Regions from separate parts of the Streptomyces sp. NPDC046862 genome, predicted to be linked through region 2. Evidence: riboswitches for the same ligand, from Rfam matches in the RefSeq annotation. Region 2 holds a riboswitch; the other holds the start of a gene.
The links. Region 2 has a riboswitch for ZMP and ZTP ahead of AB0959_RS45350 (bifunctional 5,10-methylenetetrahydrofolate dehydrogenase/5,10-methenyltetrahydrofolate cyclohydrolase). Riboswitches for the same ligand answer to the same signal wherever they lie in the genome.
Positions count from the first base shown of each region.

Region 1: another riboswitch for ZMP and ZTP. It lies ahead of AB0959_RS22080 (glycine hydroxymethyltransferase); the one in region 2 lies ahead of AB0959_RS45350 (bifunctional 5,10-methylenetetrahydrofolate dehydrogenase/5,10-methenyltetrahydrofolate cyclohydrolase).

Region 1 is NZ_JBEYXP010000019.1:60,145-63,541, forward strand. It holds gene trpS (tryptophan--tRNA ligase) at 1-79, opposite strand, end outside; gene AB0959_RS22080 (glycine hydroxymethyltransferase) at 328-1,782, opposite strand; ZMP/ZTP riboswitch at 1,815-1,921, opposite strand; gene rocD (ornithine--oxo-acid transaminase) at 2,027-3,244, shown strand; gene AB0959_RS22090 (glutathionylspermidine synthase family protein) at 3,269-3,397, opposite strand, start outside.
Region 2 is NZ_JBEYXP010000065.1:18,717-22,113, reverse strand. It holds gene AB0959_RS45360 (nuclear transport factor 2 family protein) at 1-47, shown strand, start outside; gene AB0959_RS45355 (hypothetical protein) at 77-1,462, opposite strand; ZMP/ZTP riboswitch at 1,547-1,634, shown strand; gene AB0959_RS45350 (bifunctional 5,10-methylenetetrahydrofolate dehydrogenase/5,10-methenyltetrahydrofolate cyclohydrolase) at 1,658-2,515, shown strand; gene AB0959_RS45345 (glycosyltransferase) at 2,667-3,397, shown strand, end outside.

The sequences.
Region 1 (3,397 bases), on a different contig from region 2:
CACCGAGGTAGTTGCCGAGGTGGAACGAGCCTGCGGTGGGCTGGATTCCGGAGAGGACCCGGGGTCGATCAGAGGCCATGCTCACCATTCTCTCAGGTGTGGGGGCCCGCTCCGGAACTGGTCTGAAACAGATGTGCCACAGGCGGGGACGGATACTCCTCGATCAGGCCGGTGCGAGCTGGTACGGGCTCACCGCCGTGAGACGAGGAACACACCGCACCGCCACCTCCTGAGGCGCGCCTCCGACACGCCGCGCGGCGGCCCCGGCCGGAGCCGGGACCGCCGCGGGAGTCACGCCAGGAGCCGAGGGGGCCGCTCGGGCTTGCCTCAGCCGAGGTCGATCTCCGGGTAGAGCGGGAAGCCGGCCACGAGGTCGGTGGCGCGGTGGGAGATCTCGTCCGCGACCTTGGCGTCGAGGATGTGCTGGGCCTTGGAGGGGGCGCCCGACTTGGTGGTGCCGGGCTCCGTGGTGGTCAGGACGCGGTCGATGAGACCGGCGACCTCGTCCATCTCGGCGGTGCCCAGGCCACGGGTGGTCAGCGCGGGGGTGCCGATGCGGATGCCGGAGGTGTACCAGGCGCCGTTCGGGTCGGCGGGGATGGCGTTGCGGTTGGTGACGATGCCCGAGTCGAGCAGCGCGGACTCGGCCTGGCGGCCGGTGAGGCCGTAGGACGTGGCGACGTCGATCAGGTTGAGGTGGTTGTCGGTGCCGCCGGTGACCAGGGTGGCGCCGCGGCGCGTCAGGCCCTCGGCGAGGGCGCGGGCGTTGTCGACGATGCGCTGGGCGTAGTCCTGGAAGGCGGGCTGCCGTGCCTCGGCCAGGGCGACGGCCTTCGCGGCCATGACGTGCGGGAGCGGGCCGCCGAGGACCATCGGGCAGCCGCGGTCGACCTGGTCCTTGAGGGAGTCGTCGCACAGGACCATGCCGCCGCGCGGGCCGCGCAGCGACTTGTGGGTGGTCGTGGTGACGATCTGGGCGTGCGGGACCGGGTCGAAGTCGCCCGTGAGGACCTTGCCCGCGACCAGGCCGGCGAAGTGCGCCATGTCCACCATCAGCGTGGCGCCGACCTCGTCGGCGATCTCGCGCATGATCCGGAAGTTCACCAGACGGGGGTACGCCGAGTAGCCGGCGACGATGATCAGCGGCTTGAACTCACGGGCGCTGGCGCGCAGGGCCTCGTAGTCGATCAGACCCGTGGCCGGGTCGGTGCCGTAGGAGCGCTGGTCGAACATCTTGCCGGAGATGTTCGGGCGGAAGCCGTGGGTGAGGTGGCCGCCGGCGTCCAGGGACATGCCGAGCATGCGCTGGTTGCCGAAGGCCTGGCGCAGCTCGGCCCAGTCGGCCTCGGAGAGGTCGTTGACCTGGCGGGCGCCGGTCTTCTCCAGGAAGGGGGCCTCGACGCGGTCGGCGAGGACGGCCCAGAAGGCGACGAGGTTGGCGTCGATGCCGGAGTGCGGCTGGACGTAGGCGTGGCGGGCGCCGAAGAGCTCGCGGGCGTGCTCGGCGGCGAGGCCCTCGACGGTGTCGACGTTGCGGCAGCCGGCGTAGAAGCGGCGGCCGATGGTGCCCTCGGCGTACTTGTCGCTGAACCAGTTGCCCATGGCCAGGAGGGTGGCCGGGGAGGCGTAGTTCTCGGAGGCGATCAGCTTGAGCATCTCGCGCTGGTCGGCGACCTCCTGCCCGATGGCGTCGGCGACGCGGGGCTCCACGGCCCTGATGACGTCGAGGGCGCTGCGGAAGGCGGTGGACTCGGTGGAGAGAGGCGCAGAGTTGTCGGACATTGAGGACCTCCGGACGTGGCGTTCGGCGTTCACGGTACGGCCCAGGCGCACGGCACTCGGTTCTCGGGCCGCTTCCCGATGGTCGGTCCCATCCTCGGACCCTGCGTAAGGGTCCAGCGCGCCAGTCACGGCCCGCCGCTCACCCTACCGGGCGCTCCGGATCAGCGGGTTCGCGCGTCCATCATGCGAGCGTCGCGGGGAGCGACGATAGGAAGGGGCAGGAAGGGGAGCGAAGGGAGGCGCCGTGGCTGCCTCGGAGAGCGCCACGGAGCGGTTGATCGCCGCGGCCGAGGCGCACAGCGCGCACACCTACCACCCGTTGCCGGTGGTGGTGGCGTCGGCGGACGGGGCGTGGATGACGGACGTGGAGGGGCGCCGGTACCTGGACCTGCTGGCGGGGTACTCGGCGCTGAACTTCGGCCACGGCAACCGGCGACTGGTTCAGGCGGCGCGGGCCCAGCTGGAGCGGGTGACGCTGACGTCGAGGGCGTTCCACCACGACCGGTTCGCGGAGTTCTGCGAGCGGCTCGCCCAGCTGTGCGGCATGGAGATGGTGCTGCCGATGAACACGGGCGTGGAGGCGGTGGAGACCGCCGTGAAGACGGCCCGGAAGTGGGGGTACCGGGTCAAGGGCGTGCCCGACGGGCGGGCGAGGATCGTGGTCGCGGACGGCAACTTCCACGGCCGTACGACGACGGTCGTCGGCTTCTCCACCGATCCTGAGGCCCGCGCGGACTTCGGCCCGTACACACCGGGCTTCGACGTCGTGCCGTACGGGGACTCGGCCGCGCTGCGCGCCGCGGTCACCGAGGACACGGTCGCCGTGCTGCTGGAGCCCGTCCAGGGCGAGGCGGGGGTGCGGGTGCCGCCGCCCGGCTATCTGGCGGACGTACGGGAGGTGACGCGGGAGCGGAACGTGCTGTTCGTCGCCGACGAGATCCAGTCGGGGCTCGGCCGGACCGGGCGGACCTTCGCCTGCGAGCACGAGGGCGTCGTACCGGACGTGTACGTGCTGGGGAAGGCGCTCGGCGGCGGGATCGTGCCCGTGTCGGCGGTGGTGTCGTCGCGGGCGGTGCTCGGGGTGTTCCGGCCCGGTGAGCACGGGTCGACGTTCGGCGGGAACCCACTGGCCTGTGCGGTGGCGCTGGAGGTGATCGCGATGCTGCGGTCGGGCGAGTTCCAGCGGCGGGCGGCCCGGCTGGGCGAGCATCTGCACCAGGAGCTCGGCCGGTTGGCGGACACGGGACAGCTGACCGAGGTGCGGGGACGCGGGCTGTGGGCGGGGGTCGACGTCGCCCCGGAGTACGGCACCGGCCGTGAGGTCTCCGAGAGGCTGATGGACCGGGGCGTCCTGGTGAAGGACACCCACGGTGCCACCCTGCGCATCGCCCCTCCCCTGGTCATCGGCGAGGAGGACCTGGACTGGGGGCTCGCCCAACTCCGTGCGGTGCTGGGCGGGTAGTTCCCGGCCCTCGGCGAGCCTTCCTCAGAGGATCACGTGCGGCAGGAACCGCGCGTACTCGTCCGTGACGAGCCCCGACGACTCGCGGATGCCGAGCCCCGCCGACTCGTTCTCCACGACCCACGCGCCCAGGACCACACGGTTGCCGTCGAA
Region 2 (3,397 bases):
ACGGCAAGATCGTCGATCAGACCCTGCTCCAGGCCTGGGACGAGTAGAGGGCGAGCAGAGAAGGAGGCGCGGGAGGTCAGCCCAACGCCGTGTCCAGCCACCGGTGCATCACCTCGACCGGCAGCACCGGATTGGCGGCCGCGCTCCGGGCGGCGCCGGGATCCGTGAGCAGTTCCTCGATCCGCTCGGGTGAGAGCCGGGGGTCGCTCGCGGCAGCGCTCCGCAACACGCCGGACTGGTCGCGGCTGAGGCGTTCGATCAACTCCGGTGCCGCGTCGGGGTCGTGGACCGCGAGCACACGGAGGGCGGGGTCGTCGTGGTCGGCGTACCGCGCCAGGCCCCGCCTGGGGAACTGCGGCTTGCCGAGCAGTTCGCCGCGCGTGATCCCCTTCCACTCCAGGAACACGCCCAGTACCGCCTCCGCCGGAGCGGACGGCTGGAACTCACAGGTCAGGAGGCGGACGGCGAAGTCGTCATCTGCGGCGAGCCGGGTAACCAGGTCCGAGGGCAGCCGCGGGTGCACGGCGGCGCTGCGGCGCAGCCAGATGTGCGCGGAGGTCGCGCAGCGGCGGAGCGCTTCGTGGTCGTCGGGCAGCGCGCGCACCCAGTCGAGGGGGGTCAGCCGCTCTTGCGGCTCGACCCGGTAGTCGATCGCGGCCCGCTGTTCCTCGGTCAGTTCGGGCCGTACGGACACGGCGCGGCGGACCTCGTGCTCGGGGTCACGGGCCAGGCGGTCCACCAGGTCGGCCGGGAGCGACGGGTTGAGGGCAACGGCGCCACGTTCGCCGTCGTCCTCGCTGCTCACCAGCCGCTCGGCGGTGGTTCGCGTCAGCAGACACCGCCGCAGAACCAGTTCGCGTTCCCAGCCGTCGAGCTCACCCAGCAGTTCGTCGGTGCGTGCGGCGTCCTGGTGGCAGACGCGCAGGGCCGCGGCCGTGCGCACCTCGGCGGCGGGGTCGGCGAGGAGCGCCTGCCGGGTGGGCGGCGGCAGTTCGTCCCAGGCGCGGGTGACGGCCGCGCGGACCTCGGCGTCGGCGTGGTCCGCGTACCCGGCGAGGACGCGAAGCGGGATGCTGCGCGACCGCGCCGTCCAGGCACGGACGCGGCTGTCCGGATCGCTCAGCAGCCGCTCGTACGCCGCGTCCGGGAGCGGCTCGGCCTTTCCGCGGAAGGGCTCCGACCCCATGGCCAGAGCCCGGCGTACCTTGACCTCCGGGTCGTCGACCAGTCGGGCGCGCTGGGCCGGGTCCGCGGTCCAACTCTCGGTGAGGATCTCGCGTACCCGGTAGTCGGGGTGGGCGAGGATCGCGTCGGCGACGTCGTCCGGCAGTCCGCCGGTCCGCAGGCACAGCCAGAGCCACGACGCCTCCGCACCCGGCTCCAGGAGACGGAGCAGCACGTCGCTCGGCGCACTCGGATTGACGGCCAGTCCTCGAAGGACCTCCGTGCGTACGTTCTCCACCCGCCCCACTCCCCCTGCGCCGCCCGGCCGATGATCATACGACGCACGCACCGCCCGGTTCTGCCCTCTCCTCGGCTACGGTGGTCGGCGGGCCGTGACTGGCGCTGAGGTGGAGTACCACCGGGGAGCGGCTCGACGAACGGGTCTCCTGCCGCGCGCCTGGGCGCTTGTCACGACGACGCTCAGGAGGAGCGCATGTCCCAGGCCCACCAGGCACGGCTCATGGACGGAACCGGTCTCGCGCGGCGGATCGCGGAGCAGACGGCACGTCGTGCCGCCGAGGTCACGCGACGCACCGGCACGGCACCGTGTCTCGCGACGGTGCTCGTCGGCGAGGATCCCGCCTCCGTCACCTACGTCCGGATGAAGCGCAACCGCTGCCGGAAGGCGGGCATCGAGTCACGGCACGTCCCGCTGCCCGCCACGACCACGACAGCCGAACTCGTCGGCACCCTGACGGCGCTCTCCGCCAACCCGGCGGTGCACGGCATCCTGCTCCAGCACCCGGTGGGACCGCACATCGACGAGCGGGCCGCGTTCGAGGCCATCGCGCCGGAGAAGGACGTCGACGGGGTCACCCTCAGCTCGTACGCCGCGATGAGTTTCGGGCTGCCGGGGTTCGTGTCCTGCACGCCCGGCGGCATCATGCGGCTGCTCGACGCGTACGACGTGGACCTGGCGGGGCGGCGGGCCGTCGTCGTGGGGCGCAGCGCGATTCTCGGCAAGCCGGTCGGGATGCTGCTGCTCGGCCGGGACGCCACGGTGACGTACTGCCACTCACGGACGAAGGACCTGCCGTCGCATCTGCGGGAGGCCGACGTCGTGGTGGCGGCCGTGGGACGGCCCGAGCTGATCCGCGGCGGGGACGTCAAGCCGGGGGCCGTCGTGGTCGACGCCGGGTACAACGCGGGCAACGTCGGCGACGTCCACTTCGACTCCGCCGCCGCTCGGGCGGGGCTGATCACGCCGGTGCCAGGCGGTGTCGGCCCGATGACGATCGCGACGCTGCTGGAGCAGACCGTCACCGGGGCCGAACGGCAACTGGGCCTCTGACGGGCGCGGAGCGCGGGGGCCGATGCCGGCGGTTCCCGATCCCTCGGCGTGTCCTTTCGGAAACCCAGGAGGCTCTTTCGGACGTGCTGCCCCCCGCGCCCGGCACCGCCACACGTACGCCGCCATACTGACCCGCGTGCGGATAGCGATCATGACGGCCGGTTCACGGGGCGACGTGGCCCCGTTCACCGGTCTGGGACACGGACTGGTGCGGGCCGGACACGACGTCACCCTGGTGACGCACGGGCGTTTCGAGCCTCTGGTGGAGGGATCGGGGGTCCGGTTCCACTCCCTGCCCATTGATCCGCGGGCCGAGTTGGAGTCGGATCGCGGGCGCGGTCTGCACAGCAGCGGGACCGGCGCCGGAAAGCTGATCCGTTTGGCGGAGATGGGCCGGAGGTTCGCCGGGCAGATGGTCGGCGACGTCGTGGCCGCCGCCCGTGCCAGTGACGTCCTGCTGCTGACCGGAGCCCTCGCACCGCTCGGGCACACCGTCGCCGAGGGGCTGTCACTGCCGAGCATGGGCGTGAACCTGCAACCGCTCAACCCCACCAGGGAGTTCGCGCCACCGATGACCGGCACCCGTTCCTGGGGCCCGGTGCTCAACCGGGCGGCCGGGCACGGCGTGACCCTGGCCGTGGAGCGGGTCTTCGCGGAGACGGTACGGGATCTGCGGGTCCGGCTCGGTCTGCCCCGGGCCGGGCTCGCGGCCGTCCGCAAGGCACATGAGCGGCGGAGCTGGCCCGTGTTCCACGGTTTCAGCCCGCTGGTCGTGTCCCGGCCCCGCGACTGGCGGTCCGGGCTGGACGTCGTCGGCTACTGGTGGCCGTACGACCGGGACAGTCAACTTCCGCCGGAGTTGCGGGACTTCCTGGACGACGG